3 regions of the Corallincola luteus genome follow, and region 2 is predicted to be linked to each of the others. Evidence: predicted binding sites of a transcription regulator. Region 2 holds the regulator's gene; each other region holds the start of a gene.
The links. Region 2 encodes sigma-54, which starts transcription at its own class of promoters, with help from an activator protein. Its sites were predicted from a motif close to GTTGGCACGNNNNTNGNNT; they were not measured.

Region 1 (10,729 bases), on a different contig from region 2:
TTGCCTTGGCTGAGATCAGCCATCGCCAGCTGCAGGTAGTTGTCTGCTTTTGGAATATCGGCAGGATCGGCTGATTTGATGCTGTCGATGGCACCCATGTACGCCAGTTCACCTTGTGGTGTGATCACATAGATATGCGGCGTGGTTTTTGCGCCGTAAGCTTTGCCTACGTCACCACTGCTGTCTAGGAGCACGTGGGTTGGGTGGGCATTGCGACTTTTGGTTAACGTCATCGCTTCAGTGGCTGAAACGTTACCCTGCTTACCGGGTGCCGACGAGATTATCGATAGCCATACCACATCTTCGCCAGTGTATTGCTTCTGCAGTGCCTGCATGTTGCCACTGCCGTAATGTTTTTTCACGAAGGGACAATCATGATTGGTCCATTCCAGGACCACGTATTTTCCTTGGTAGTCCGATAGCTTCACAGTATCGCCACTGGCACTTGGTAGTGAAAAATCCGGTGCGGCCTGCCCAGGTTTAGCGGCAGCGAATGCCAACGAACTGCTCACTAAGGTAGCTATCATCAGGGCGTATTTGCAAAAGCGCGCGAGGGTGATTTTCAACATGTGATTACTCCACTGGTGGTTGTCGGTTTGGTTTCACTTGTACCGCTTTGTTTAACGAATCGATCAAAAGTGTCGGGGTTAGCAGCTGTGGTAACACCTGACTGTTACCTTGCTTATCGTAAAGTACATACAGGGGGACGCCTGCATGCTGAAATTGATCCAGGTATTGGGTGATATTGGCATCTCTATGGGTCCAGTCACCGACCAGGTAAGTGATACCCAGCTGGTTAAACGCTTCTTTTACCTTGCTATCAGCAAAGGTTATCCGTTCATTTACCTTGCAGGTTAAACACCAATCAGCGGTCATATTGACCAGCACCGCTTGGTTTGATGACAAGCTGTCGCTAAGCCGTTCCGCGCTATAGGCTTGTTCGGGCAGGGCTTGTTCTGATTGCGTTGCCGATAGAGTGAATTGATAGCTAATGCCAGCAGCGAGAAGCAACCCCAGACTCACAACAAAGGTACGATGCAACTGGCGACGGCGCATCCACACCAACATAGCCACAATCACCCATAGCAGTAGGGTCGCTATCACCGCCAATATTTGATGGTTACTGAGTAGCCAGAGCAACCACACTGATGTCAGCAACAGCGGAAAGGCCATCGCTTGCTTAAAGGTTTCCAGCCAAGGCCCCGGCTTGGGTAACATCGCTGCCAGTCGCGGTAACATGCTGATCGCCCACAAAGGCAGGGCAAGGCCAAAGCCCAATGCCAGCATGATTAGGATCATCTCAATGGCGGGCAAGGTCAACGCCGTACCGATGGCGGGTGCCATCAACGGCGTCATGCAGGGACTGGCGACCACCACGGCCAACACGCCAGAAAGAAACGATGCCTGATGGCCGCCACGGCTGATCTGCGCTTGGCCAACTGACATAAAACGTGCGCCCAGTTCAAACACGCCAAACAGCGCCAGAGCCATGGCGAGCATCAAGGACGCCAGTACCGCCAAAAACCAGGGATCTTGCAACTGAAAGCCCCAGCCGATCTGTTGCCCTGAGTATTTCAGTAGCAGCAGTAAGCCACTGAGTAGCAGGAGCGATGCTTGGATCCCTCCGAGATAGAGCCACCCATGCAAGCGGGCTTCGCGTTTCTCTTTGCCCCTTAACTTCATCAGGCTGACCGCTTTAATCGCCAGTACCGGGAAAACACAGGGCATCAGGTTAAGCAGTAAGCCACCGATCAGTGCCATCAGCATCAGGATCAGCAGTGAATGTGCGCCGTTCTGTGCAGATCCTGCGGGTGCGGTAACGGCTGTGTCCGAGGGGGCTGGCCAATCTCCAGCGGTTGCGCTGAACCGCAGGCGCTTATTATCCGGTGTGATCAATAACCAAGCGGTTTGTTTGGGAAGGGCTGTGAAGTAATCGTTTAGCGCCAGACTGGCCACTAGTGTGTCACCCTGTTGCTGCCAACGGGGCAATGCCGAAGCTTGTACTAAGGACTCTTGTTCGACAAACAGATCGCTGCCAGCCAGCATGGTCAATGATAAATCTGCTGATGCTTGCTGCAACGCGCTGCTGGTAATCGCCAATTGCAGCGTCCGTTGTTCAGCCTCAGCGGAGAGCACTCTGGTGTGTGCCGTCAGTGACAAGGGTGTTGCTGTTTGGCTTCTGGCTTGGCCAAAGGCTGCGGCAAACTCTGTCGGCAGCGGAATGTTGCCGTCCGGTTTTGCCAGCGTCATCTGGAGCGTCGCATTGCCGGGGATACAGCTCTCTTTACACACCAGCCAGCTCACGTCAGCGCGGATATTGATCTCGGGACTCTCTGCGCTGGGCTCGCCGGTCAGTGGCACCAACAGTAGGGTTTCTTCTTCAAAACCTAGGTTAATGATCCCCGCCGCTTCAATCCGCTCAGGCGTTGGCCAAACGATATCACCCGCCTCAACGCCATCTGGTAACGTCCAATTAATCCGTGTCGGTAAACCCGATTCTCCGGGGTTAACCCAGTAGGTGTGCCAATGGTGCTCAGGCCGCAAGACCACCGCCACCCAGTTGGGGGTATCCTGCTGCCAATGACTGAACTCGCTGACCAGCTGGACTTCGATATGGGGATGTTGTTGTGGTTCTGAGGCGGCTTGAGCATTGCTTAATGCCAACGCGTTGATAACAACAACGAATAGGAACAACCATCTGCTCATCTGTTAGGTACTCTCATTAATCATCTCTATGGCAATCTGTTGCAGTGCTCAGTGTAGCGCTGACCACTTACCGCTGACTATACGATCCAGATCGATAAAGCGTTCATTTTGTTTCAAGGACAAAACAGTGAACTTGAGAGCACTAGAATGACAGAGGAGCTTATGTTTTGGAGATGGAATAAGCCGATCTCCGCGGGCGCATTAAACACTACAGGTTGAGGGCTACTGCATGGTAACTGGGAGAACGATGTTTTTACTTAGAAAATAATCACTTATGTCGCTGCCGCAGAGGGGACTAGCCACATAACCTATTCATTTATTTATCACTCTTAGTATCGTTTCAGCACAAAGCATGGAGATGTTTTTGTACAAGGCTAAGGCGATCGCAGGTTCATTTTTTTCAAAGAAAGCAATATGTTCAAATTGCAACGATAGCATTTTTACAGGTTCAAGCACGCGGGCTTTCACCCCCGGGCTGCGTTTGAAAAGTAAACCAAATATACCGACAAAATAGGATTGGTAAGATTCCATCACTAATGATTCCGCCTCGCCTCGCTCTTGCCGGTAATAACCGACTTTACCCGAGAGAATGAGGCTTAGCCTGTCAAAGCAAACACCATCTGAAATCAATATCTCACCCGCTGGTATCTCTTCAATTACCGCGTATTTTGCCAACACAACATGTTGCCGGTGGCTTAGGTCTTTGAAGACAGCCAATGAATGCAGCAGCTCTATCATTTCGTTTTGTGTCATCGTGACTTTGCCCGAGTTTCTGTTGGCTCGTTATGAAGTTAGAAAACGTTGCTATGTCAAAAGCATAGCCTAATATTTCGCAACAATAATTGGAGTGAAGCAGCATTCTGTTTCGATGGTCGAGTATTGCTTTCTTAACTAGGTTGGGCGATGCACTCTAATTGCCCAATCGCAGTGATGTAGATCTCGTTGGCTGCCCCGTTTTGGGGCGGAAGTTTATCTGTCTTGAACTCTGTTTCATTTAATTAACTGTTTTATAAGTGCTTTATTGGTTGGCACAGCATTTGTATTAGTATTTGCAGCAGAAGAGTTGATGGCGTTGTTTGCCTTTACTGTTCCGACAATTTGGAAAATAGTTGGCTAGGGTTCCGGCTTGCATCGCAAGTGTCTGGTCCGAGAGCGAACGACCTCTTTCGAGGTTACACGGCGGGATAAAAGCCCGGGAGGATGAACCGAAGGCAGTGATGCCGTCGTCACCTTCTGCGCAAATAAAAAACGCCAATACGAAAGGGGTACGCTCAATGAAAATCAAAGCCACGGCACTCGCGCTATTACTGCTCGCATCTCCCGCTTCATTCGCTAAAGACAACTTCAAGATCTGTTGGTCCATCTACGTTGGCTGGATGCCTTGGCATTACGGCGAGGCGGAAGGCATCGTAAACAAGTGGGCGGACAAATATGACATCGAGATCGATGTTGTGCAGATCAACGACTACGTTGAGTCGATCAACCAGTACACCGCTGGCGCTTTTGACGGCTGTACCATGACCAACATGGATGCCCTGACCATTCCCGCCGCTGGCGGTGTTGATTCTACCGCACTGATTGTTGGTGATTTCTCCAACGGCAATGATGGCGTAGTGCTAAAAGAGGGCGCGTCACTGGCCGACATTAAGGGCCAACAGGTGAATCTGGTTGAGCTGTCGGTTTCCCACTATCTATTGGCGCGCGGTTTGTCGACCGTGGGTTTGAGTGAAAAAGATATTAAGGTGGTTAACACTTCTGACGCGGATCTAGTGGCTGCGTTTACGACGAAGGATGTGACCGCGGTGACTACCTGGAACCCGCTGCTGTCTGAGATCACGACCATGCCGAACGCGGCGAAGGTATTTGATTCTTCGCAGATCCCTGGTGAGATCATCGATCTGTTAGTGGTTAACACCGACACCCTGAAAGAAAACCCTGCTTTTGGTAAAGCCTTGGTGGGCGCCTGGTACGAGATCATGGGTGTGATGAGCACTGATGGCGACGTCGGTGAGAAAGCCCGTTACGCCATGGGTGTGGCTTCCGGTACCGACTTGAAAGGTTACGAAGCACAACTTGCCTCTACCAAGATGTTCTACACCCCCGCTTCAGCGGTTGAGTTCACCACCAGTGCACAGTTGAAAGACACCATGAAGTACGTGGCCGAATTCTCATTCGAGCATGGCTTATTGGGTGATGGTGCTGCCGATGCCACGTTTATCGGTATCGAAACCCCTGCTGGTGTTTACGGTGACGCAAGCAATATCCAGTTCCGCTTTGATCCCAGCTACATGCAGATGGCCGCTGAAGGCAAAATCAAACTGTAAGCCATTGGCTCATCGAACTCATCAGGATCTGGGAGAGCCAGCCGGTTCTCCCGCTTAGCCTTTGACACCGGAGTCCACGTCATGCGAATCGTGAATCGTCATCCTTCATCACCTATGCGCTGGATATTGGGGCTATTGCCTTTTATCTTGCTGTTGTTGGTGTATATGGCTGCATCAGAAGCGCGGCTGGCTGAAAATGCCAATGACAAGCTGCTGCCCGGCATCACCAAGATGGCTGATGCGATCCAGCGTCTGGCTTTCGAGCCGAGTAAACGCACTGGCGAGTACCTGTTCTGGCAGGACACGGCAAGTAGCTTAACGCGCTTGGCAATGGGTGTGGGTATCAGTGCTTTGATCGGTTTGATTATCGGTTTGGGCAATGGTGCGGTGCCGTTGATGCGCGCCAAGTTGTCGCCGTTAGTGGTCGCTATCTCCTTGATCCCTCCCATGGCTATTTTGCCGGTGTTGTTCATTATTTTCGGCCTCGGTGAATTGTCGAAAGTGGTGCTGATCGTCATTGGTATCGCGCCTTTTATAATCCGCGACATGCAGGCGCGAACCCTGGATATCCCCTCTGAACAGTTGATTAAGGCACAGACCTTGAGTGCCAATAGCTGGCAGTTGATCCAACGGGTGTTGTTGCCGCAGTTGTTACCCCGCCTGTTGGATGCGGTACGTTTGTCGTTAGGCTCAGCGTGGCTGTTCCTGATCGCGGCAGAAGCGATTGCCGCCACTGACGGTCTGGGTTATCGCATCTTCTTGGTTAGGCGTTATATGTCGATGGATGTGATCTTGCCGTATGTATTTTGGATCACCCTGTTGGCATTCCTGATTGACTGGGGTTTGCGTCTGATAAGCAAAAAAGCGTTTCCCTGGTATCACTCGCAACAGAGCCAAGGAGGCCAGTCATGAGCTACATCCAGATTAAAAATATTTGGAAATCCTACGGCGACAACGTGGTGCTTGAGCGGCTCAACAAGAACGTAGAGCAGGGAGAGTTTGTCACGCTGGTAGGGGCGTCCGGTTGCGGTAAAACCACCTTCCTGAAAATGCTACTGGGTGTTGAAATCCCTTCTAAGGGCAGTATCAAGCTAGAAGGGCAGCCGTTGAAGGCGGAGCCTGATGGCGAACGCGGTATCGTGTTCCAGCGCTATTCGGTGTTTCCCCATTTGACCGTGCGCGAGAACGTACTGGTCGGTTTAGAGCTGCAACAAAGTCGTTGGTTAGGTCGCTTATTTGGTGGCGCAAAAGCCAAGGCGTTACTGCAGGTGGATGCCATGTTAGATCGGGTAGGCCTTACGCCTGCTGCTCAGCGTTATCCCCATGAACTGTCCGGCGGTATGCAGCAGCGTTTAGCGCTGGCGCAGGCGCTGGTTGCTAAGCCGAAAGTACTGTTGCTGGATGAACCGTTTGGCGCACTTGATCCCGGCATTCGTGCTGACATGCATACCTTGGTGCGTGAACTGTGGCAGCAGGAAAACTTGACCGTGTTTATGATCACCCACGATCTGTCGGAAGCGTTTGCGCTGGGCTCGCGGCTTTGGGTGTTCGACAAAGTGAGGCACGACCCACAGGCGCCGAACGCCTATGGTGCCTCGATTACCTATGACTTACCGATCCATAAAGACAACCACGCAGACTTGGCACAGCAACTGGATCCCGAGTTAACAACTGTGCGTAAGCTGGCTTAAGTGAGAGTGCAACAATGAGTGAGCAAGAGAGTTACACCACCACCATCCCTGCGGCCAGTCACTGGTCGTTGCGGGTGCGTCGTGGCATGGAATTAAGGATTAAAGATATAGAGGGCGGCGCCAACCTAGGCATGTTGTTCTACAACCCGGAAGATCTGCTGGAGCGTTATAACGCGCCTGACACCCTGAAATGTCAGCACACCTTTAAGCTGACTAAAGGCAACTGTCTCTACTCTGATATGGGGCGTATTTTTTGCTCCATCACGGAAGACAGCCTGGGCTGGCATGACACCGTGTGTGGCAACTCAACCAAGGCCTCTATTGCGAAACGCTTCGGTGATAAAAACTACCAGCAAGCGGGCAACCAGTGGCACCAGAATGGCTACACCGCGTTTCTTGTGGAACTGGCGAAGTATGGCTTGGGTAAAAAGGATATGGCCGCCAATCTCAACCTGTTCAGTAAGGTGTCTGTGGATGATTTAGGCAACCTCAGTTACGTGGCGGATCACAGTCAAGCTGGTGACGAGATCGTGCTGCGCTTTGAGATGGACACGCTGGTATTGCTGCATACCTGCCCGCATCCTTTGCATCCGGCGGGTGAGTATCCGGCTAAGCCTGTGGCGATCACCTTGCAACAAGCCGGTGCGGTCGCTGATGACGATATCTGCTTAACCCACTGCGCTGAAAATGGCCGAGGCTTTAAAAACAACGCGCTTTATCTGGCTGGCGACGCCGGTTTTACATCTGCCACTGGCCATCACGGAGGCTGCCATGATCACTGAAAGTAAACTGAACGCCACTGAGGCGGTGATCGCCGATACTGTGCTCGCCGGTGACTACTACATGAAAGTGGTGAAAGCAGGGCAGACTATGCGTATTGTCGATCTGGAAGGTAATCAGGCCGCTGACACGCTGTTCTATTCCGCTGCTGATCCCAGTGAACGCTACAGCGCCATGGACACCATTCGAGAGCAGGGCAATGTGTTCCTGACTGCGGGCACGGTATTGATGTCCAACGAGTGTAATCCGATGTTGGAGATCGTCGCAGACACCTGTGGCCGTCACGACACTCTGGGCGGTGCCTGTGCGACGGAAAGTAATACCGTCCGCTATGATCTGGAGAAACGCTGCATGCACGCCTGCCGTGACAGCTGGATGCTGGCGGTGGCGGAGAATGAAAACTTCGGCATGACCAAGCGCGATATCACCCACAACATCAACTTCTTTATGAATGTGCCAGTGACTGCCGATGGCGGCCTGACCTTCGCTGATGGTATCTCTGCGCCGGGCAAATATGTTGAATTGAAAGCGGCCATGGATGTGATCGTACTGGTTTCCAACTGTCCGCAACTGAATAACCCCTGCAACGCCTACAACCCAACCCCGGTTGAAGTGTTGATTTGGGATTGAGTTAAAAACGCTTATATAAGCTAACTGTTCGCGCGCCAGCGCCCCTTTGGGACGACCCAGAGGTGAATGAATGATGATGGGACGACCCATCAGGCAAACAGGCAGTTTCTCTATGATAACCACCGTGCTCATTGCCAATCGTGGGGCCATCGCCACACGTATTATTCGTACCCTGAAAGCTCTCGGCTTAAAGTCTGTAGCAGTTTACGCAGAAGCCGATCGCGACTCTCTGCATGTGCAACAAGCCGATCAGGCATTTTCATTAGGTGAGGGCGCAGCCGCCACTACCTATCTGGATCAAGACAAGCTGTTCGCCATCGCCAAGCAGGCGGGCGCCGATGCGATCCACCCCGGCTACGGCTTTCTCAGTGAAAACCCCGACTTTGTGCGCCGTTGCGAGCAAAGTGATATCTGTTTTCTTGGCCCAACACCGACACAGATGGAAGCGTTTGGCTTGAAACACAGTGCCCGTGAACTGGCTGAGCAAAATGGTGTTCCGCTGGTGCCGGGCACAGACTTATTGACCTCACTGGATGAAGCGGTCGCCGCCGCGGATCAGATCGGATATCCCGTGATGTTGAAAAGTACCGCCGGTGGTGGGGGGATCGGCATGCAGCTGTGTGAAGACAAAGACACGTTGCTGCAAGCTTATGATTCAGTGATCCGCCTCAGTCAGAATAACTTTGGGAATGCCGGCGTATTTCTGGAGAAATATATTCAAACCGCCCGTCACGTTGAAGTGCAGGTGTTCGGTGATGGTGCTGGTCATGTGGTTACTTTGGGGGCGCGGGATTGTTCCCTGCAACGCCGTAATCAGAAAGTCGTGGAAGAGACGCCGCCTCCCTGTTTGCCTGCCGCGACCCAAGCGCAGATGGAAGCCACAGCAGAACGCCTGATGTCAGCCATCGCTTACCGCAGTGCGGGCACGGTGGAGTACATTTACGATGTGAGTGACGGTCAGTACTACTTCCTCGAAGTGAATACCCGCTTACAGGTAGAGCACGGTGTCACCGAGGCTATCTTTGATGTGGATATTGTTGCCTGGATGGTAAAACTCGGACAACAAACCCTGCCATCCCTGCCTGAATTGGCCGCCGGGCTTAGCGCCAAAGGCCATGCCATTCAGGTGCGCCTGTATGCCGAAGATCCAAATAAAGATTTCCAACCTTGCGCCGGGACGCTGAGTCAGGTGAGCTGGCCAGATATCCCTGAATTGAGGGTCGACCACTGGTTGTCTGCGGGGCAGTCGGTCTCGCCATTTTTTGACCCCATGCTCGCCAAGGTGATTGTGCATGGTGATGATCGCGCGGACGCCATCGCCAAGCTGCAGGCTGCGCTGGCAGCTAGCCACATCTATGGTATTGAAACCAACCTCAGCTATCTGCAACAGGTGCTGGCAAATGCTGATGTGAATGCCGGTAAGGTGCATACCCGTTTACTAAATAGCTTCAACTACCAGCCCCTGAGTATCGATGTGTTGATGGCTGGCACCATGACCACCATTCAGGACTTTCCTGCGCGGCAAGGCTATTGGGATGTGGGTGTGCCACCGTCAGGGCCATTTGACGATCGTTCATTCCAACTCGGTAACCGTTTACTGGGCAACGACAAAACTGCCGCAGGTTTGGAGATCACTCTCAGTGGCCCGACGTTGCGTTTTAACTGCGATCGCCAGTTAGTGCTTACTGGCGCGGAGATCGAGGCTCAGCTTAATGGTACGCCGATAGCGATGTGGCAGGTGATAGATGTTCGCGCTGGCGACACCTTGCAACTGGGCAAAGTGGCACAGTCTGGTAGCCGCAGTTATCTGCTCGTTGCCGGTGGCATAGACTGCCCCGATTACCTTGGCTCTAAATCCACATTCACCTTGGGACAGTTTGGGGGGCACAACGGTCGTGCTCTTCAGGTGGGCGATACGCTGCATCTGTGTGCCGTCGTGCCGGACGCGAGTCAGACAAGCACAGAGCTAGTGAACGAGCTAAAGCCCAAGGTCGGTAATCGCTGGACACTGCATGTGATCTACGGCCCCCACGGCGCACCTGATTTTTTCACTGCGGAAGATATCGAGATGTTCTTTGGCAGCGACTGGGAGGTGCATTACAACTCCAGTCGTACGGGGGTGCGCTTAGTCGGCCCGAAACCGCAATGGGCGCGCCGTGACGGTGGCGAAGCGGGGATGCATCCCTCCAATATTCACGATAACGCCTACGCCATCGGTACCATCGATTTTACCGGTGATATGCCGGTGATCTTAGGTCCTGATGGCCCGTCGCTAGGGGGCTTTGTTTGTCCGGCCACAGTGATCGCCGCAGACCGCTGGAAGTTAGGCCAACTGCGCGCCGGAGACAAACTGCGCTTTGTGCCAGTGTCTATTGAGCAAGCGGTAGCAGCGGAACAAGCGCAACAGCAGATGCTGGATACGCTAACGCCTCAGGAGTTTCTGTTTTCGCCCTGTTTACCGACCACACCGATAGTCAAAACCCTGAGTCAGGATGATGTCGGTATTGATGTGGTGTATCGCCCCAGTGGCGATAAATACCTGCTGGTGGAATATGGTGAGCTGGTACTGGATATTGAACTGCGTTTCCGCGTGCATGC
Region 2 (10,729 bases):
CGGGCCTTATTTGATTGTTATTTATCTTCACTCGCTTCGGCCAGCTCCCGCAGATAGCGGAAGAGTTCTCTGGCTGATTTCGGTGGTTTATTTTGTTGTTGTTCTTTCTTTGCTTGTCTAACGAACTGGCGCAGTCGTTGCCGATCGCTGAGTGGATAGTCAGCCATCCATTGGTTAATGGTTTCATCGCTACCGGAAATTAACTCGTCACGCCACTTTTCCAGGCGATGAAAGAGCGCATTTCCCTGCTGATGGACACTGTTCAGTTGTTCGATCGCTTGGCGGATCGCGTCGGCATCGGCATGGCGCATCAGCTTACCAATCAGTTGCAGCTGGCGGCGATAGCCCTCTCGAGTGTTGCGGATCCGTACGGCCAGTTTCACTGCATCAGCCAGTGACTCTTCTAATGGGATTTTGGCTAAATCAGCTGGCTTTAACGTGGTCAGCTGTTCTCCCAGTTTTTGTAAAGCAAGCATTTCTCGCTTCTGCTGAGATTTTGAGATCAGCTCTTCGTCTGGCTGATTTTTGTCTGAGGTCTTACCCATGAAGATATTGAACTGTTTTTTTAAGGAAGATGAGTAACCTATACCACATGGATCACTGATCTATCCAGTCAGAAGCTGAGAGTTGAGGCCGATTGCAGTATTATGAGGTTAACGATACCTCAGATGGCGGAATTTTTGTGCAGCAGGACGAATTTGAACAGCAGTTACCCATATTAAAGCAAGCCGTGGAAGATGCTTTGGCGTTGGCTAAGTCTGAAGGCGTGAGTGGTGCCGAAGTGGCTATCAGCCGTCAACAGGGGTTGTCGGTGTCGATGCGCAAAGGTGAGGTTGATACGCTGGAGTTTAACCAGGATGGTGCGCTCGGGATCAGTGTTTATATGGGGCATCAGAAAGGATCTGCATCTACCTCTGATCTCAGTAAAGAGGCGTTGTCTCAGGCGGTGAAAGCAGCCGTTCATATCGCAAGTCATACGTCTGAAGACCCCTGTAATGGTCCTGCTGAGAAAAGCTGGTTGGCGACAGAGGTACCGGACCTGGATCTCTATCACCCACAAGCGATGGATGTGGAACATGCGATTGCGGTGGCAAGCCGCGCAGAAGCAGTTGCTCTGGCCCATGACCCTCGCATCGTCAACAGTGATGGTGCCACTTTTGGTACGCACAATGGCACCCGGGTTTACGGAAATAGCCATGGCTTTCTGCATGGCTATCGAAGCTCGCGACATAGCTTGAGCTGTGTGGTGATCGGCTCTGAAGGCGAACAGATGCAGCGAGATTATGGTTATTCTGTCGCCCGAGATCCGGCAGCGTTATGGAGTGCAGAAAAGGTTGGTGAGGAAGCCGCCCACAAGACCGTCGAGCGCCTTGGTGGCCGCAAACTGGATACCTGCAGTGTGCCTGTATTGTTTTCGCCTGAGATGGCGGGTGGCTTTGTCAGTCATCTGGTAGCCGCTATATCTGGCAGTAACCTTTATCGTCAATCCAGCTTCCTGCTGGATCAGCTGGGCGAGAAGATATTCCCTGAGTTTTTCAATATCACCGAACGTCCGCATTTGCCAAGGGCACTTGGTAGCAGCCCATTTGATTCGGAGGGGGTTGCCACTGTTGAACGCGATATCATCAGTGACGGTGTATTGCAGAGCTATCTGTTGACCAGCTATGCGGCTCGCAAAATGGGAATGGCGTCGACCGGCCATGCTGGCGGGATCCACAATTGGCAAGTGGCCAGTACCGATGGTGATCAAAAAGCGTTGTTGCAAAAGATGGGCAAAGGCTTGTTGGTGACAGAAGTGATGGGGCAGGGCGTCAACATAGTGACTGGTGATTACTCCCGTGGTGCCGCTGGTTTTTGGGTCGAAAATGGTGAGATCCAGTTCCCGGTGGAAGAGATCACTATCGCTGGAAATCTTAAAGATATGTTCCAACAGATCGTCGCAGTGGGTAACGATGTCGATTATCGCGGCGCGATGCACTCAGGCTCTATTCTGCTGGAGAACATGCGGGTAGCGGGTAACTAATCGGCTATGCATGACAAAGGCTGTTGGCAGCAGCCTTTGTCGGTAACGCTGCCTCTAGCGGCTAGAGCAATAACCAGGTGGCAACACCCAAGAAAGCGAACAGACCGACGACATCGGTAATGGTGGTGAGCACCACGCCACCGGCCAGTGCAGGATCGATATTCATTCGCTTCATTAGCAGTGGGATCATTACACCACTGGCTCCAGCACAAACCATATTCACCAACATGGCAAACGCGATCACCGCCCCGACTCTAATATCCTGTTTCCATACTGCGACTACTGCGGCGATCAATAGTGCCCAGATCAGACCATTTAACAGCCCGATTAATGCTTCTTTGCCTAGCAGCCAGCGCGAGTTGCTGTCACCAATGTGGCCTAATGCCATGCCGCGGATCACCAGTGTTAGGGTCTGACTGCCGGCGATCCCGCCCATGCTGGGAACGATGGTCATCAATACGGCCAATGTGGCCATCTGCGCTAAGGTGTCTTCAAACAGGTTACTGACAAAGGCCGCCATGAGTGCGGTCAGGAGGTTGATCCCCAGCCATACTGTACGTCGTTTGGTACTTTTGAGGACTGGAGCAAAGGTATCTTCTTCATCATCCAGACCCGCCATGCTCATCATTGAGTGTTCTGCATCCTCGCGGATAATGTCGACGACATCATCAATAGTGATACGGCCCAGCAGGACTCCCCGGTCATCAACCACGGGCGCGGAGATCCAGTTGTAACGTTCAAACATCTGGGCAACTTCCGTTTCCTCCATGTCTGCAGGGATCTTTTCTGCCCCCGTGTCCATCACATCGGCAATGGTGGCGCTGGGGTTGGCGGTAACTAAGGTGGTGAGTGAAACTTGCCCAAGTAACTCATCTCGAAGGTTTACCACATAGAGGTTATCGGTGGCTTCTGGCAGTTCGCCTTTCAAACGCAGGTAACGCAAAATTACATCGACAGTCACGTCGGGGCGCAGAGTGACGGTATCCGTATTCATGATCGCGCCAGCGGTCTCTTCTGGATAGGAGAGGGCGGCTTCAACCCTGTGCCTGTCCTGCGCGTCCATTTGTGCCAAAATTTCGCGATAGACGCTGTCTGGGAGACCACGTAATAGGTTGGCTAAGTCATCGGTATCCATCCCCTCTGTCGCTGCGGCAACCAGTTCTGGATCCATTAAGCGGATGATGCTGTCTTTTACATCTTCCGATAGCTCTTCAAGGATCTCGCCATGCAGATCAGGGTCGACCAGCTGCCATAGGACTGCACGGCCCTTAGTAGGGGTAGACTCAAATAGAAGGGCGACATCAGAAGGATCCATCTCCTGCAAAATGCGGCGAACATGGATAAACATGCCGCTATCTAGGGCACTTTTTACCTCTTTTAATTTTTGTTGGGTAAGGTCTTGCTCTAAAGTTTCAGCCATCGCCTTAAGCCCTCCAATCGATTAAAAAAGTTCGATAGCGGAATTGTATCGTAACAACCAGAAAAATAGAGAGAATTTTTCTTTAACAGGTGAGGATTATTCGTTTTCGTCGAATCTGTCATTGATCAGGGACTCAACAGCATCCAATGCCTGCTGTGCTTCATCCCCTTCGGCAACGACCTGGATCTCTTGCCCCATACAGGTTTCCATCATCAGCAGTCCCATGACACTGGCGGCGGAAGCGGATTTTCCTTGATGCTCAATCATCACTTCGGCATCAAATTTGTTGACCAGCATGACTAACTTGGTTGCTGCACGGGCATGCAAACCCAGTTTGTTTTTTATCAGTAGTTTCTTTTCAATGCGTTGTGTCATAAAGACTAATGACCTAGTTCTCGGTGACGGATCTGAATTTCGTTACGTAACTCTTTGAACTGCTTTGCCAATGTTTCGGCAATGAACACAGAGCGGTGTTGTCCACCGGTGCAACCGATAGCGACGGTTACATAGCTTCGATTGTTCAGTTCCAGATGTGGCAACCAGGTATTGAGTAAGTTGTTTATCTGCCAGATGAATTTGGCCACGATCGGTTGGCGGCTAAAAAACTGCTCAACTGGGGCGTCTAATCCGGTCATGGGGCGTAGTTCTGGTTCCCAATGGGGGTTGGGTAAGAATCGTGCATCAAACACATAATCAGCGTCTTGCGGAATACCGTATTTAAAGCCAAAGGACTCAAATACTAAAACCAGATGGCGATCAGCATTGCCTAGTAACCGTTCTCGCACCAGATCGCTGAGTTGATGTATCGACAGCTGAGAGCTGTCTATCTGAAGATCGGCACGGGAGATAAGCGGTTCAAGTAAACGCTGCTCTGCTTCAATCGCTTGCTCCAGAGATACACCATGCTTGGAGAGTGGGTGGAGCCGTCGAGTTTCGCTAAAGCGCTGGATCAATGCACTCTGCTGCGCATCCATAAACAGAACCGTACAGCGGCATTGCTGACATAAAAGGTCGAGAATTGTTTCCAGCGTATGTGGGTCTTCGGGCAGGTTTCTGACGTCAATGCTGACGGCGATATCGCTATAGTGCCCACTTACTTGAGCAACCAGTGTCGGTAGCATGGCTACCGGGAGGTTGTCGACACAGTAGTGACCTAAATCCTCCAATACGCGAAGCGCAACACTTTTGCCTGAGCCTGAGCGGCCACTGACAATCGTTAGTTTGGGTTTTGCGGCCACGTCAGTGCTGGTCATGAATCGGTGATGATTTCGTATAATTGTTGATCGTTAGCGGCACAGCGGAGCTGTTTGAGGACTTGTTTATCTGACAATTTGGCGGCGATAGCCGACAAGGTCTTCAGATGTTCCTGACAACTCTGTTCTGGAACCAAGAGGGCGAAAATCAGATCCACCGGTTTGTTATCAATTGCATCAAAGGCGATAGGCTCATCGCACTGCAATAACACGGCGACTGCTTTATTGGCGTTAGTGATCCTACCGTGGGGAATGGCAATGCCGTTACCTATACCGGTACTGCCTTTCTTTTCACGTTCTAGAATACTTTCGAAAATGGCTTTGTGGCCATGTTCTGGCAAGTGCTTGGCTGCCAATTCACTGGCCATTTCTAATATTCGTTTCTTACTTGAACCATGGACTGCACTTCGGGTGCAGTCCAGGCTAAGTATGGATGATATATCCATAGACATCTCTAGTGAGCGTTTAGCTTTTCTTTGTGTTTTATTACTTGCCGATCGAGTTTATCGATCAACGAGTCGATAGCTGCATACATATCACGATGCTCTGCATTCGCAAAGATCTCTCCACCATTTAGGTGCAGTGTGGCTTCGGCTTTTTGGGTTAATTTCTCAACATTGAGGATCACGTGGACATTGTTGATGTGGTCAAAGTGGCGCTCTAATTTACTAAATTTTCCGTCGACATACTCTCGCAGAGAGTCTGTTACTTCTACATGATGGCCGGTAAGATTGATTTGCATAGACCTCATCCTTATTTAGTTTTATTGCCTGCTATAGCAGGCTTTTTCGCTGATTTGACGGTGGAATAGACAAGGATTCCCGATACTTCGCAATGGTTCTCCGCGCTACCTGAATTCCCTGATCTGCCAGTAGGTCAGCAATCTTGCTATCTGACAAAGGCTTATTAGGGATTTCTGCCGCCACAAGTTTCTTGATTAACGCTCTAATTGCCGTTGAAGAACATTCTCCGCCACTTTCAGTACTGACATGACTGGAGAAGAAATACTTGAGTTCGAAAATACCCCGTGGGGTATGCATATATTTTTGCGTGGTTACCCGAGAGATGGTGGACTCGTGCATATCAACCGCTAAGGCAATATCATTGAGTACCATTGGCTTCATCGCTTCATCGCCGTACTCAAAGAAGTCGCGTTGGAACTGTACGATACAGTTGGCGACCTTGAGTAGGGTGTCGTTACGACTTTCCAAACTTTTGATGAACCACTTCGCTTCCTGCAGATGAGAGCGTATATATTGACTGTCAGTGGTGTTCTTTACCGTCCGGCTCATCGCTGCGTATTGCTGATTCACTTTCAGCTTGGGTACCGAGTCAGGGTTTAGCTCAACCACCCAACGTCCAGCTTTTTTCATTACCGACACATCTGGGATCACATATTGCTCATCACCGCTGATCACTGCGCTGCCGGGGCGCGGATTCAACGATTGGATCACCCGCAGAACTTCACGTAGCTGGTCTTCTTTCAGTTTGGTCTTGCGCATCAATTGGCGATAATCCCGGCTGGCTAGCAGGTCAATATACTGGCCAATAACCTGGCGGCACTCTTTTAGCCAAGGTGTCTCTTTGGCAAACTGATTGAGTTGTACCAGCAGACACTCCTGCAATGTGCGGGCACCTACGCCAATGGGGTCGAACAGTTGTACTCGCTTAATGACCGCTTCTACTTCATCAAGTTCGATATCTTCCTGCCCTAAAGAAGTAAGAATATCGTCGGCGGTGACCGTCAGGTAACCCGATTCATCAATCCCATCGATTATCGATGTCGCAATGGCTCTGTCGACATCTGTGAACGGGGTTAATTGCATCTGCCATTCCAGATGATCTTGCAACGACTCTGTGGTTTCGCCTTGATAGGTAAAGTCGGCGTCATCACTGAACGAGGAACCTGAAACGGGCGCTGCTGAAAGGTGGTCATCCCAGGTTGTATCGGTAGGCAGTTCTTCATTGATTTGTTGTTGGTTGAGCGCCTCAGATGTTTCCATGGCTGCATCTTCGCGCTCTTCCGACTGATTATTTTCAGCATTAGCCGTGGTTTGTTCCAGCTTGTCTGTCGCGGTATGGCTTTCACCATTAAGTTGCTCACTGGTTTCTTCCGCTTCGTTTTGCTCGAGTAGCGGATTATTATCCAGCGCTTCTTGGATCTCTTGCTGAAGGTCGAGCGTCGACAATTGCAATAGCCGGATTGCTTGCTGCAATTGCGGCGTCATGGTGAGTTGCTGACCTAAACGTAACTGTAATGACGGTTTCATCTACTTCCGTGACATTTAAAATAATGCTGTTGCTGTCATCGTTAATCGGCACTCAAAAGAGCCCGATGTATCAACGCTGGTTACTTACACTATAGCCGGAATTGTTCCCCGAGATATACGTCTCGTACCTTTTGGTCGGCTAACACTTGTTCCGGTTTTCCTTCGGCGATTAACTCTCCGTGGCTAACGATATAAGCATATTCGCACACATCGAGTGTTTCTCGCACGTTATGATCAGTGATCAATACACCGAGACCACGGTCTCTTAGGTGTTGAATAATCTTTTTTATATCCGTGACTGAGATAGGGTCTACGCCAGCGAAAGGCTCATCCAACAGCACGAACCTAGGCTCCACAGCCAGCGCTCTGGCAATCTCTACTCGGCGGCGTTCACCACCTGACAGTGACATACCTAAGCTATCTCTGATGTGAGTGATGCTAAACTCTTCTAGCAGATGTTCCAAGGTTTCCGTGCGCTGTAACCGGCTTAACTCTGGACGGGTTTGCAGTACTGCCATGATGTTGTCAGCGACACTGAGCTTACGAAAAATGGAGGACTCCTGTGGCAGGTAACCGATCCCCTTGCGCGCTCTGATATGCATGGGTGAAAGGGTCACATCTTCATCGTCAATCGTGATGCGCCCTTTATCGTTGGGTACCAGTCCAACCACCATATAGAAGGTGGTTGTTTTACCTGCCCCATTCGGTCCCAATAAGCCAACTATTTGGCCATCATTCAGCGCTAAAGAGACATTCTTAACTACTTGTCTATCTTTGTAGCTCTTGGCTAATTGACTGGCTTTCAATGTCGCCATGGTTTATTCCTTACTTTCGCCGAGCTGTTGTTGCAGCTGTTCGGGGAGAAAAATGGTTGTCACGCGATCATCTTTATCTGTGCCACTTTCTGCGACCATTTTTTGTTTGGCGATATCGTAATGAATAGTTTCGCCTTTCACTACGCTGTCTTGCTGCGTCAGTACCGCTGCGCCAGTTAATTGGATAGTGTTATCTGCTAATCGGTAACGGATCTCTGCAGCTTCGGCATGCATTTTTTGACCATTTTCCAAGACCTGACTGAACTTCGCTGGTTTACCGACAGCGATGAGCACCTCTTTTCCTGCGCCTGCGGATTGCTCAACCTGCAAAGTGTCGGCAAAGATCTGTAATGTGCCTTGATTTACCGTGACGTCGTCAAAGAAGGAGATAATGCCTTTTTGAATATCGATACTTTGGCGTTTTGCATCCACGCGGACTTCTTTATGAAAGTCACTTTCAACGGCGCTTAGGGAAGCCGATGTGGTCAGCAATAAGCCGACTAAGCTGAAGGTGAATCTATTTTTCAGGTTCATAGGTCGCTTTTACATCATTTAGCACTTCGATGTGCTCTTGTTCGACGTTGCCCTTTAATCCAACTCCATCGAGTCGGTAGCCAGGCCCTTTTACTGTGACTGGTTGATCACTGCTGACATCATTGGTTGTCAGGTCTATGTCAACATAATCTGTCAGTAAGGTATTGGTTTGATTCTGTGCTGTTAGCATGGTGATCACAACATCTTCTGATAAACGCAGTAGGTTGTTTTGCTCTAATTCACCATGGCTTGCGTTTAAGGTCCAACCAGAACGCTTACCGCTTGGGTAGACGACTAACTTGGGCGCATCAAATTGCGTGAGAGTCATCGAACCATTGTAATACTTCATGTTGCTGGCCCAGATTTGATTCTCTAGCTGACCCTCTTGGTTGTAAATCCTGCTGCGCAGTGTTTTGGCCGTATAGTCAGGCCGCTGTTGTCCCTGATTCTCCGCATTAATATCGATCTCGGACTTTAGCAAACTCTGATAGTAGTAGAGCCCGATGGCAGCCCCAAACAGTATGACGGTAAAAAGAATAACCCGGTTCATATGCTCAAACCTTGGCTTGTCTCTAATTTGTCTTGTGCTTGCAAAATTAGATCGCACACCTCTCTCACTGCTCCTCGCCCACCCGGGATCACGGTTTGATAGTGGCTAAAGCGATGGAGCATGGGGTGAGCATCTTGCACGCTGATGGCGAGTCCGACCTGTTGCATCACTGGGGCATCAACCAGATCATCGCCAATATAAGCGCACTGCTCTGGCGTTAAGTTGGTCGTGGTAAGAAGGCTGGAGAATGCTTGCACTTTGTTATCTTGGCCTTGGAAAATATGAGCAACACCCAAAGCGGTCATGCGCTGTTCAACGATATTCGATTGTCTACCTGTGATGACGGCAACCGCGACGTCTGAGGATTGCAGGGCTTTAATGCCATACCCATCTCGAGTGTGGAAAGCTTTCAGTTCTTCGCCATCGTTGCCAAGATAAATTCGGCCATCGGAGAACACGCCGTCAACATCGCAAATCAGTAGTCGAATTCGCGCTGCTTTTGCCAAGATGTCGGCTTTAACATGGCCATAAAGTGTCTGAACGGTTTCTGTCATCACTTCTCTCAACATGCTTCTTTAGTGCGCTATAGCCAAGCTTAGCGTAAGTTACTGAATAAAATGATCTGGTAACCGATAAAGCAGGCCGCTAATAGGCCGCCTTCCCATTTGGCCAATATCCGTTTACCACGCCAGCCATAACAAAAAATGAACAGCAACACCGTTAACCCAATCATTATCGGTATATCGCGATACAAGGCTTGCTCGTCTATTTTACCTGGCGCCAATAGCGCTGGCATGGCAAGTACAGCAAACAAATTGAAGATGTTTGAACCGATAATATTACCCAATGCCAAATCGCCTTCATTTCGCAGGGCGCCGGCCACACTGGCGGCTAACTCCGGCAAACTGGTGCCAATGGCGATGATCGTTAAGCCAATGACTAGATCACTGACACCAAAATAGTGGGCCAGTTCAACCGCGTTTGTGACGAGTAGCTCACTGCTGCCTAATAACAGTAGAAGTCCAATGGCCAGCCACAAGATGGCTTTGGCTGTGGGAAGATCGCTTGGGATCTCTGCTTCAGCCTCCGTAATCAGGGGATCTCCAGCCTTGGCTTCCTGCATCGATATACGCATCATCAAACCAGTAAATGCAATCAGACCGGCAACTAACAAACAACCATCAATGATGCTGAGGTTGAGATCGAGAAACATCGCACTGACACCAAATGTGATTAGCAGCAAGAGCGGAAACTCACGTTTGAGAGTGGCAGAGGATACTTTCAACGGGCGTACTAAGGCGGTAATTCCCAATACCATGGCTATATTAGTAATGTTGGAACCTAATGCGTTACCCACCGCCGTGTCTGGGTTGCCATTCAGGGAGGCGGATGCCGCCACGAGCATTTCTGGCGCAGAAGAGCCGAAAGCGACAACAGTTAAGCCAATGACAAGGGGGGATATTCCAAGGTTTCGAGCCAGCCCGGCTGCGCCATAGACAAATTTGTCTGCGCTCCAAACCAGCACTATGAGGGAAACTATGACAATGAGAGCCGGAATTAGCATAAGGTTTTAATCTTTGACCGTTGATAAAAGATGCAAGGAAAGCGCCATTTTGGTGGCAGAGAGTGACATTTTTTTAATGATATGTCGAACATAGCAATAATCAGAAACAGTTTTTTGAATAGTTTTCGATTTGGTCGCGAGACGTAAAAAGGATACAATCAGCGGCCCGCTAAAGGGACAATGCGGCCAACTGGCCCCGAGAGTCGGTAGAGGTTATGGAGCATGGCAACTGAAAACGTTGTTGATATACGCAATCTTACATTTCGTCGTGGCCAGAGATTTATCTATAAAGATCTGAAT
Region 3 (10,729 bases), on a different contig from region 2:
ATTATGCTATCGCTGCAAGGGATCCCTGCCCTATATATCCATAGTTTGACTGCAACACCTAACGATTTGGAGCAGGTCGAGCTAACGGGAAGGACACGTTCAATTAACCGCCATAAATGGCAAAGTGATGAGTTAAACGGGCTATTGTGCGATCCGGCCAGTGACCAGTCGCGGATTTTTTCAGCACTCACTGAGATCATTAAGATCCGGCGCAGTCATCATGCGTTTAGCCCCGACGCTTCTCAGGAAGCATTGGTGTTATCAGATACCTTGTTTGCCATTATCCGCTGTGATCCGCACTCCGGGGAGCAGATCCTTTGTATACATAACCTAACAGCCTACCCCCATGAGGTGCATGGCATTGAAAAAATACCGCAGCAATTCACTGCCGCGGGTTGTGATGAGTTGTTAACGGGAAAAACAGTGGCGCTGCATGAATTCGAATTGGCACCGTACCAATGTGCTTGGTTGGTGCCTTGTGTGGAATAGCTGAACGATTACGATTGCTTCATAAAAAAACGCCCGCAATATGCGGGCGTTCTAATTAGCGCCGTGTGAGTGTTTATCGCTTAGCTGTTGTCTGCTTCTACTGCATCGTAGAGGCGGTCAAGAAAATCAGGAACGGCACTGGTGATCCGGTTCCAGCTGGGGATAAACGGTGTTGCTGATGGATTGTCGAGGAATGCTTCGCCCGCTTCGGTTATGCACTTGGCAAACAATTCTACCGCTTCCTCTTCTGCATGGCGATCCAAGGTCAAGCCATTGATCTTGGCATCGTTGTAATAGTTTTCGATAAAGTCGAGTGCCGACCTAAAGTAGGTGGCCTTCAGGCTACGAAACGCGCCAGAATTAAACACATGTCCTTGCGTGGCCAGCTTGCGCATCATCGCTTTTGCAATATCTGTTGCCATTTTTGCCAGTCCGGCATCATGGTTGTCGATGGAGAGATCTTGATGCTTGTGATCATACACATCGGCGATATCGACTTGGCACAATCGGTTCGTATTGTAGTTACGATAGACTTCTGAGAGTACACCGATTTCCAGTCCCCAATCGCTTGGGATGCGGAGCTCGCGTAGCACATCCGCCTGCATTGAGAACTCCCCAGCAAGGGCGTAACGGAAGCTATCCAGGTACTCCAGATAGTCGTCGTAACCACAGATTTTTTTCAACGCTTTGATCAGTGGGGTGACCAACAGGCGGCAGACACGACCATTGAGCTTGCCATCGGACCAACGTGAGTAGTAGCCCTTACAAAATTCATAGTTGAATGATGGGTTGGCCACTGGATAGATCAAACGTGCGAGCATCTCCCGCTGATAGGTGACGATATCGCAATCGTGCAGTGCTACAGCCTTACCGCGACCGGAAGCGAGTACATAGCCAAAGCAATACCAGACGTTACGTCCTTTACCTGGCTGCTCCGGGGCTAAGCCTTTGTCGACCAGTAGCTGATCTAACGCGCGCAGCCTTGGTCCATCGTTCCATAGGATCCTATGGTGTTGTGGTAGACGGGAAAAGTACTCCTTGGCATGTTCAAACTCCTCTTTTGAGGCGCGGTCGAGACCAATAACCACTTCATTGAGGTAGGTAGCTCCTTTGAGCTCCTCGACAATATTGTCCAATGCCGGCGCTTGAAGCTCCGAATAAAGAGACGGCAATACCAGTGACATAGGGCGTTGACGAGAGAAGCTGGCCAGCTCCTGCTCTAACTCATCCAGTGGCCGCTGTGTGAGATTATGAAGTGTGGTCACCAGACCGTTCTGGTAAAAATCAGCCATGCATGAATTCCTTCTCAGGTAGTGAATTTATAATGTCTAATATCAGTGGATACATTACTGCGTCCCAGCCTTCAGGGCCTTGCTGGGATGCAAACTTTATCTGCTTGCCCACAGGGCTTAAGCGTTGATTTTTGGCATCGGGGATAACCACGCCAATGTCAGCACGTTCAAGCATGCATAGGTCATTTTGGCTGTCACCCAAGGCGACTGTGATCTGTTTGAACTGTGCATATTTTCTTGCGAAATGGGGTTGCAACCAATCCAGTGCAGTGCTTTTGTCTACGTGCCCCATCACATGCAAGAAGCGCCCACCTTTGAGTACTTTTAAGCCAAGGGGCTTGAGTTGCAGCTTTAACTGCGTCAATGCGGCATCACTGTCTTGCCATAACATCGGCTCACTGGCCTGTCGGCGTTTCGCCATCTGGGCATCCGCCAGAGGCAGTGAAGTACAATCTGCCACGTCGGCATCAGACATATCGGCAAAGCCGGTAAATTGATAGCCGTGCTGCTTGCGAAGTTGGTGCAGCACCTTAATGATGTTGCTGTAGTTGGGGCCTAGATTTTGGATGAAATAGCGCTGCTCACCAGCGTAAAGCTGGGTCGACAACATGCCGTCAAGCCAGACAAAATAATTTGCTGGTATACAGATGGCGCTGCCATTTTCGATGATAAATGGATGATGATTATCGAGCTGGTGGCGCAGGCTTATCACTTCCGAAAACGTTTTACTGGTATTAAGGAGCAGGGGGAAATTAGCGCTTGCCAGTAGTGCCAGAGAGCGTTGCGCAGCTGCAAAACTGTAATTGTGATGATCTAGCAGTGTGCCGTCTAGATCGCTATAGACGATCAGTTGGGCTTGGGGACTAACGATAAATCACCTCCTCATTAGCAAAGCATTTTGTTTATTTGCACCTTATCGATACCGTGGCTTTCGTTGAGGTGAAAACAGATGTCAGCCAAATCGGGTAAGGTTTTCAGTGCGTGATTAGTCAGTCGCTGATAATGCATCAGAAAACGAGCTAAGCTCTCTTCGTCCATCACGCCAGCCTGTTTTCCGGCTTTCGCCTGAAGCTGTTGTTCTTGCTGACCACGCCATTGTTTAACAGCGTTTAGGTCTGGCACTTTCAGCATTAATAGGGCGTCAATACGGGCGAATAGCGTTTGGTATGGTCCAGCTAATTGCTGATTAACATAGCGCCGCCACTGGCCATCAGCATCCTCTTCACGTTCGAGGGCGTTCATTGGGATCGCCAGAGAAGCTTCGCTTTGGGCGGGAGTGCCGACACACCAACCTTCAAAAATAACCAAGTCCACCGGGCCTTCACAGGTCTGCCAAGCTTCCATGGGATCGCAATCATCAACCGCTTTGTTAAAGCTGGGTAGATAGGTCGCTTCGTTCGCCCGTAACGTACGTAAACGGTTGAGTAGTTCGAGACCTGATGCCACATCATGGGTGCCAGGCACGCCGCGGGTTGCCAATAATGGGTGCTGATTGCGAGCTAATACATGACGGCTACGTTTACTGAGGTAGAGGTCATCAACGGAGAAGCCAACGGTACGCAGATCAAAACCCTGCTCCATCACCAGCTTGAGGAAATGGCACAAGGTTGACTTACCGCTACCCTGACCACCGTTGACACCAAAAACATAGCAAAGCTTGCCTTGGAGTAGGCGCTGACGAGAGATCCACTCACCTAACGGCAGATAGATTTGCGTGAGTAGCTCTCTGTAACTATCAGGCAACTGAAGTTGCTCACACAACTCGTTAAATGGCTGTGTGAGCTTATCAAGCAACGCTTGTTTGCGTTCCTCTGTCAGAGGAGTGTCTGGCCACAATGGTGATGCTGGCATCATCTTCCTTACAGTGCACCATTAAGGTGCGTCAAGATCGGCTCATGATTCATCACGTTCGATATTGGTGCGATTATCCAACTATCGAATGATTATAGTGACTGATTGCAGTTTGAGTGCCAGCTTGTTACCGGTGTGCTGATTTAGCTCACAAAAAGATCTATACAGCGTTCAGTAGCATGGTGCCGGTTTCAGTCATTCCCATTTGCACAAGATAGCTGATTGCGACGATACCTGCTGCCAAATACCATTTAGCATCAAGCACCAAGGTAAACAGCAACGCTGACGCCCCCAAAATCGCCCCAGCAGAGGACCACTCTGGCAGTGCGATCAGGCTAACTAACTCTGTCATGCTGCAACACACACCTGCGGCGACGATACAAGGAAAAACCGTGCGGCGGCCAGCTTGGAGTAGATTTGCAGTGAGAAATATAGGGATAAAATAGAGGCATCCAATGATGGTTGCTTCCAATACTGCACCCATAACAGCATCTCCTTAAATCATTCTTTAAACGTGCATCCGTGTTAGATGACCGACCACTTTAAGGAAATTAGCGTCAACGCCAAGTTGCTCATTCGACGGGTGTGAAGCGCGCCACTGTTTTATTTTGATGGCTGACTTTTTCTGTGAACATGGCAAGCGGTCTCACCCATAACTGCTGTTCTCCGTAAAGCGGTCGGTAGAGCACCATCCACTCTTCGGTTTCACTGTGACGTGCGAGATCGATTACCTGATACTCGCCACCTTTAAAGTGGCGATACCGTCCGGGGCGGAGTGCTGGAGTGCTGTTCAACGAGGGTTATTCTATGTCGAGAGGCTCGGCAGATAACAGCACGCCTGTGGTGTCGGCGTAAAGGTGATCTTCCGGTAGAAAAGTCACACCGCCAAAATTGACTGCTACGTCAACTTCACCAATGCTCTCGCCGTCTGCGCCAACAGGAATAGACGCCAGCGCCTGTACGCCTAGCTCAAATTCACCGACGGCATCGACATCGCGAATACAGCCATAAACTACCAAGCCTTCCCAGCCATTATCGGTCGCCGTTTCGGCAATCTCTGCATCCACTAGCGCTCGGCGTAATGAGCCACCGCCATCGATTAACAGCACGCGTCCGCTACCATCTTCCTGCACCGCGTCGCGGATTAAGCCGTTGTCTTCAAAACATTTAATGGTGGTGACCTGACCACCGAAGGAGCTGCGTCCTCCGTAGGATGCAAACATGGGTTCTACCACATCGACGGAATCGAGATAGATATCGCACAGTTCCGAGGTGTTGTATTCCATAACTGTCTCCTTGATTGATAACGGCTTTTTAGCTCGAGGCTCGCTTAACGACAAAGAGTATAAGCGCCTTTCTAGTGCAAAGCGATCTCCGTGTTGCAATGCTCGCTAACTATTTGATTTAACGCAGCTGCTGTTTCACTCGCAGGGCTGCGCTAATGTCGCTGTTTGTGGCGGTAAATTCACCGTCGTCGGTAAAGTCCCGGCAAGGGGGCTGTTGGGATAGCTGTCGATAATCTGCCAGCAGCTATCGGTCAGTGTCAGTTCAACGGGCTGCGAGCTGTAGTTCAGTAGTACCAGACGTACGTCATCATCAAGTGTTCGGGTAAACGCAAAGATCCGTTTATCGGTGACTTCAACCGCTTGGTAGTTGCCGCTCTGCAAGGCTGGCTGCTGATTACGTAACTGGATCCAGTGACGGTAGTGCTTGAGTAGTGAGCTCGGTTGTTCAAGCGCGGCAGCAACGTTATGCGTCGCGACGTTATTAGCGACGGCTCGAAATGGTGTGCCGGTGGTGAAGCCTGCACTGTTGGCGTCATCAGTCCAGCTCATCGGGGTTCGTAATCTGTGGTCGGGATCCGGATCGGTGATGTCGAGACTATGACCTATCCCTATCTCTTCACCGTAGTAGATAAAAGGTGTACCAGGCAGGGTCAGCAGCGTTGCTGCAGCCATGCGATAGCTACCCTCGTCGCCCTTTAGTTGCTCCATGATTCGGCCGCCAGCAAATGAATCGTGGTTGGCTAACAGCGTGGCCAGTTGCGCCATCGGTGCATTCTCTAGTCGATCCTTCATGCGCTGCTTGGTTTTGCCAAACTTAGCACTGGCAAGAATGGCGCCTTGTAGACCGAAATAGAACGCACTACCACAAGAGTCTGCGGTGGGCATGGGGCCATCCGGATTTTCGCAGACCATATAGCGATTGGGATATTCCATCACGATCGGACGGATGCTATCGGCGAGGAAGCGGTGATTGTCTGGCTGATTAAGCATGGCGCTGCTGCCGTTTTCGAACAGCGTGCCGACGGCGTCGAAGCGGAACCCATCGACCCCTAAATTAAGCCAGTAACGTAAGTTGTTTTGGTGGAAGCTGACTACCTCGGGATGACGCAGATTAAAATCGGGCATTTGATCCCAAAAAATACCGTAATAGAAACCGTCAGTTCCGGCATGCCAGGTTTCGTTGCCCCCCCAGTTCGGCCAGTGTTGAAAATCGTCACGCCAAATATACCAGTCACGTTTTCCCGCTAGATGCTTATCTGAATCGAGGAATAGTGGATTCTGTGCAGCGCTATGATTAATTAGGTAATCAATGATCACCCCAATGCCACGGCGGTGGGCCTCGTTTAGGAAGTGTTTGAAGTCGTCCAAACTGCCGTAATCGGGTTCAACTTTGCGATAGTCTGTTACTGCATAGCCATGATCGCGATCCTGGCTTTGCATCATTGGCATCAACCAGATCCCTTTTATTCCGAGATCTTGCAGGTAATCGAGGCGTGAGGTCAGGCCATTAAAGTCGCCAATACCATCGCCATCACTGTCCTGATAGCCCCGAATGTAGATCTCCATAAACACCGCGTGCTTCTGCCAATCGGCAGGCAGTCCGCTATCGTTTAACTCAATGGCTACCGGGCTCAGATCAAGGGCATCACTTAAGCCAGGGGTATCTGGATCTGCCGGTGCCTGCTGGCAAGCGGTTAGGCTGAGCGCCAATAGCGCTGAGCATCCATATGAGGAGAGTGAAGTGATGTTTTTCATGCTGCAGCGATCCTGTCGTGAATTAAGTTGAGCATGCGCTTTACCGTTGTCGGCGGCAACGAAGTTACCGCCTGAGTATGAATCAACGCACAAAATAAGTTTCAGAAAAACGACTCGATGCCGGAGCCATCGATTAGTGCCAGCCCTCGTCAATTGGTTGAAATATAGCCTTCTTGTTTCTGTCATGTTGTTGTCATTGATTCACCTTAGCTTGGCAACTAACTTAGTTGGAGGTGCCTCATGAACATATTGAGTCTGAAGCAACTTGATGAGCAGTTATTTCTTCGCCTTTCTGGCGCTAATCGTTGGCCTGGTCTGGTCACTGCCTGTCGTTACTTATCGAGAACCGGTGATGGTTATTGGTATCCGCTTGTCGGGCTGATGGCTTGGTGCTTATTCCCTGAGCGCGGTACCGCCTTTCTGATCGCCACCTTGACCGCTTTTCTTATTGAGCGACCGATCTATTGGCTGTTGAAAAATGGCTTTAAACGTAATCGTCCTGCCCAAGCCAATCTCGGTATCGCTGCCGTGGTAACCCCTTCCGATAAGTTTAGTTTGCCCTCTGGCCATACGGCCGCGGCGTTTGTGATGGCGACCATGTTGAGTACATTTTTCGCAGAGATTCAGTGGCTGGCCTATGGCTGGGCGTGCTTGGTGGGTTACTCCCGCGTGATGCTAAGAGTGCACTTCCCGGCGGATGTCGTCTGTGGCGCACTGCTGGGTATAACGGTCGCAACAGCGGTTATTTCACTGGTGTAGTACAGCCTGTAAGTGCCGGGCGCCGTTGGTTGGATAGAGAGATTTTGATTTCCCCTAGGGAGACTGACGTTGAGAAGTCGTAGATGAAGATACTTTATGGGGTACAGGGCACGGGAAATGGTCACATGACCCGTGCGCGGGTTATGGCAAAGGCGTTAGCTGAAGCGGGAATTGCAACCGATTACTTGGTCAGTGGCCGGCCGTTAGATCAGCTGTTTGATATGCAGCCGTTTGGTGACTTTTTTTGGCGTCAAGGACTGACTTTTGCCGTTTCTGCGGGCTCGATTAATCTATGGCAAACGCTTAAACAGGCTAGCTTGCGGCAATTATGGCGAGATATTCGTTCGCTTGATTTGAGTGCCTATGACCTTGTTATTACCGATTTTGAGCCTGTCACTGCGTGGGCGGCAAAGCTACAAGGGGTACCCAGTCTTGCCTTAAGCCACCAAGCATCGTTTCGTTATGATGTGCCTAAGCGTGGTTATAACTTGGCTGCACGCATATTAATGAGCGGTTTTGCCCCCGCCTCTGAGCATATAGGGTTGCACTGGCACCATTTTGACCAGGCCATTTTGCCCCCAATCATCGATATTGAGCATCGCAGCTTACCGGCGTTGAAAAATAAGGTGGTTGTTTATCTGCCGTTTGAAGCGTTAACCAAGATTGAAACCATGCTGTTGTCTCAGCCCAATACGAATTTTTATTGTTATCATCCGGCGATCTCAAGCGCGAAGTTACAGCAACATATTCAGTGGTTACCCTTGAGCAAGCACAGCTTTGCCAACGATCTTGCCGATGCGGAAGGGGTGATATGTAACAGTGGTTTCGAACTGCCATCGGAAGCGCTTTTTCTGGGTAAAAAATTGCTGGTAAAGCCGTTAGTGGGGCAGTTTGAGCAGGAATCAAACGCCGCGACATTAGCGAAACTGCAATTGGCTCAGGTGATGGATACCTTGTCAGCGTCATCGTTGAACGAATTCTTGGCTACCCCAGCGAAGATGCCTTTGTCATACCCTTGTGTCGCGGCAGCGTTGGCGGGTTGGTTGGCTCAGCAGCGTTCCGAGCCGTTAGAGAAGGTCGCTGAACGGTTGTGGGCGAAAGTGAGCATATAATTTCAGGCGACAAAAAAACTCAATGGCTTTGATCCGGTTGCTTGTCACCGCTGGAGCATAAGCGTAGCTTGTGCCAAGCTATTCATTTTACTCTTTAAGACAAGCATATGAATCATACCCAACAGGCATTGCGAGTATTTGAACTGGAAGCCAATGCCATTTCCGATCTAAAGCAACAACTGGATGCGAGTTTTGACCTAGCGATAGACACTATCCTTGCCAGTCAAGGTAAGTTGGTCGTCACTGGCATGGGAAAATCGGGCCTGATAGGGAAGAAGATCGCCGCTACGCTGGCCAGTACTGGGACTCCCAGTTTCTTTTTGCATCCAGCGGAGGCTTGGCATGGTGATCTCGGAATGGTCGGTAAAGACGATATTTTATTGGCGATCTCCAACTCTGGAGAGAGTGAAGAGCTGATCGGCTTGATCCCCTTTATGCAAGCGAATAAGAACACCCTGATTGCGATGACGGGTAACCTTGATTCCACCTTGGCGCGCAACGCGGATTTTCATCTGTCGATTGCAGTAGCAGAGGAAGCGTGTCCGCTGCGTTTGGCGCCAACCTCTTCAACGACAGCAACGGCGGCTATGGGAGATGCGGTAGCCATGGCCTTAATGGTCGCCAGAGATTTTCAACCATCTGACTTCGCGCGTTTTCATCCCGGGGGCAGTTTGGGGCGTCGCTTATTGACTCGAGTGCGGGATGTGATGCGTGGCGAGCAACTGCCAATATTGGCGCCTACTGCCTCCACCAAAGAGGTTATCCAGGTGGCGACAGAGGGGCGTTTGGGTGTCGCGATCGTGATGGATGGCGACGAGTTACGAGGGATCATCACTGATGGTGATATTCGTCGGGCGATAGAAAAATATGAAGACAGTTTTTTGCGTCAAACAGCAGCCGATGTGATGACCGTGGGGCCAAGGGTAATATCGCCATCGGCTAGGCTGCAGGAGGCCGCCGATACTATGCATGAGTTAAATATTACCGTGTTGTTGGTGGTTGAAAATGAGCGCCTTGAAGGCGTTTTGCAGCTGTATCAATGCGAACTATGAGTTAAATATCGGCACCCTGTTTTCTTAAATGGCGGCGTGCCAGCCATAGCAATAGCCGTTGTAAAGGGTGCTTATAGCCACCCGGCCGCCAGCTGCTAGCCAGACGGTTGCAGTAGGCATCGTACTGAAAGCTCCAAGGCGCAGGCTTGACTGCGCCGCGCTTCAGTAGCAATTTCAGCGCTTGAGTCGCAGCTACGCCTGCACACATTTCGCAGCCCATGATGGTCGATGGCCCCTTTTTATTCGCCAAATCAATCTTCTCTGGTAGCACCAAGTAATCCCGATGCGCAGCTTTAGGTGCTAAACCAACATAGAAGCGCAGGTATTGCTCGAGCATCGATTGATCATTAAGGCCGAAGTAATCATCAAAAGGCATACTGTCTGGCAGAAAGCTTAATAATGCCGCGCCCATGCCAAGTGGCGCGGCCGTGACAGCCGGAATACCGAGCTCTCGGCATCTGGCAAAAACCAGTCGGCGCACGGGTAACACGAAGAAGTCCAGGCCATCCATATAGAGGTCGATGTCGGCGAGAAAGGGCTCCAGGTTATCTTTGTTCACCCCCTGTTCGAACAGACGGATCTCCACCTCAGGGTTTATCTGCCTCGCCATGTCGGCGAGGGTTGCCGCTTTCTGTTGCTGCAGGGTATCTAACCTGGCCCCTGCCTGACGATTGAAATTGGCTTGTTCAAACTGGTCGAGGTCGGCGATATGAAAATGCTGACAGCCCAGCCGCACCAAGGTAAGTAGATGTGCCCCGCCGACGCCGCCCATCCCGGCAATGGCGATGCGGCTGTGTCGCAGGCGCTGCTGTTCATCGTTCGTCAACCAGCCAATATTGCGGGAAAACGCTTCAGCGTAGTTAAATTCGCTCATTGCATTGTCGGACAAAATGGGATCAGCGTGAGCTGCTGGTTCAACTCCGCTTTGATCAGATCGTAGAGCTCTTGGATATCGTCTGATAGATAGCGGGTGAGTTTGGCTTTCGGCAGCATGTATAGCGCACGGGTACCGTGGTATTCCATCGCCTCACCAGATTGTTCAAAAGGCAGGCCAAAGCGCATTAGGTGCCTCTGCAGACGTGGCTCCATCATCACAAATACATGCTGATGATGGCATATATCCACCATGGCGA

Region 1: EZV61_RS11655 (putative urea ABC transporter substrate-binding protein) is a predicted target of sigma-54. The motif match lies at 3,731-3,749, and genes of this name have one in related genera.
Region 3: EZV61_RS00360 (kinase) is a predicted target of sigma-54. The motif match lies at 3,738-3,756, and genes of this name have one in related genera.

Annotation. Positions count from the first base shown of each region.
Region 1 covers NZ_SJXE01000005.1:122,397-133,125, forward strand. The annotation lists gene EZV61_RS11640 (thioredoxin family protein) at 1-569, opposite strand, end outside; gene EZV61_RS11645 (protein-disulfide reductase DsbD family protein) at 574-2,706, opposite strand; gene EZV61_RS11650 (cyclic nucleotide-binding domain-containing protein) at 3,019-3,444, opposite strand; guanidine-I (ykkC/yxkD leader) riboswitch at 3,809-3,907, shown strand; gene EZV61_RS11655 (putative urea ABC transporter substrate-binding protein) at 3,981-5,030, shown strand; gene EZV61_RS11660 (ABC transporter permease) at 5,112-5,942, shown strand; gene EZV61_RS11665 (ABC transporter ATP-binding protein) at 5,939-6,721, shown strand; gene EZV61_RS11670 (urea amidolyase associated protein UAAP1) at 6,736-7,503, shown strand; gene EZV61_RS11675 (urea amidolyase associated protein UAAP2) at 7,493-8,131, shown strand; gene uca (urea carboxylase) at 8,244-10,729, shown strand, end outside.
Region 2 covers NZ_SJXE01000003.1:64,570-75,298, forward strand. The annotation lists gene yjgA (ribosome biogenesis factor YjgA) at 18-545, opposite strand; gene pmbA (metalloprotease PmbA) at 638-2,023, shown strand; gene mgtE (magnesium transporter) at 2,085-3,443, opposite strand; gene EZV61_RS08350 (HPr family phosphocarrier protein) at 3,540-3,818, opposite strand; gene rapZ (RNase adapter RapZ) at 3,824-4,696, opposite strand; gene ptsN (PTS IIA-like nitrogen regulatory protein PtsN) at 4,693-5,142, opposite strand; gene hpf (ribosome hibernation promoting factor) at 5,151-5,438, opposite strand; gene EZV61_RS08370 (RNA polymerase factor sigma-54) at 5,470-6,966, opposite strand; gene lptB (LPS export ABC transporter ATP-binding protein) at 7,056-7,781, opposite strand; gene lptA (lipopolysaccharide transport periplasmic protein LptA) at 7,785-8,315, opposite strand; gene lptC (LPS export ABC transporter periplasmic protein LptC) at 8,299-8,865, opposite strand; gene kdsC (3-deoxy-manno-octulosonate-8-phosphatase KdsC) at 8,862-9,419, opposite strand; gene EZV61_RS08395 (calcium/sodium antiporter) at 9,461-10,429, opposite strand; gene mlaF (phospholipid ABC transporter ATP-binding protein MlaF) at 10,652-10,729, shown strand, end outside.
Region 3 covers NZ_SJXE01000001.1:88,676-99,404, forward strand. The annotation lists gene EZV61_RS00345 (sugar phosphorylase) at 1-489, shown strand, start outside; gene EZV61_RS00350 (glycosyltransferase family protein) at 570-1,781, opposite strand; gene EZV61_RS00355 (HAD-IIB family hydrolase) at 1,774-2,652, opposite strand; gene EZV61_RS00360 (kinase) at 2,667-3,632, opposite strand; gene EZV61_RS00365 (hypothetical protein) at 3,793-4,116, opposite strand; gene EZV61_RS00370 (DUF1653 domain-containing protein) at 4,205-4,426, opposite strand; gene rraA (ribonuclease E activity regulator RraA) at 4,433-4,918, opposite strand; gene EZV61_RS00380 (alpha-amylase family glycosyl hydrolase) at 5,054-6,673, opposite strand; gene EZV61_RS00385 (phosphatase PAP2 family protein) at 6,914-7,432, shown strand; gene EZV61_RS00390 (MJ1255/VC2487 family glycosyltransferase) at 7,516-8,544, shown strand; gene EZV61_RS00395 (KpsF/GutQ family sugar-phosphate isomerase) at 8,652-9,596, shown strand; gene EZV61_RS00400 (ThiF family adenylyltransferase) at 9,598-10,470, opposite strand; gene EZV61_RS00405 (PEP-CTERM/exosortase system-associated acyltransferase) at 10,467-10,729, opposite strand, start outside.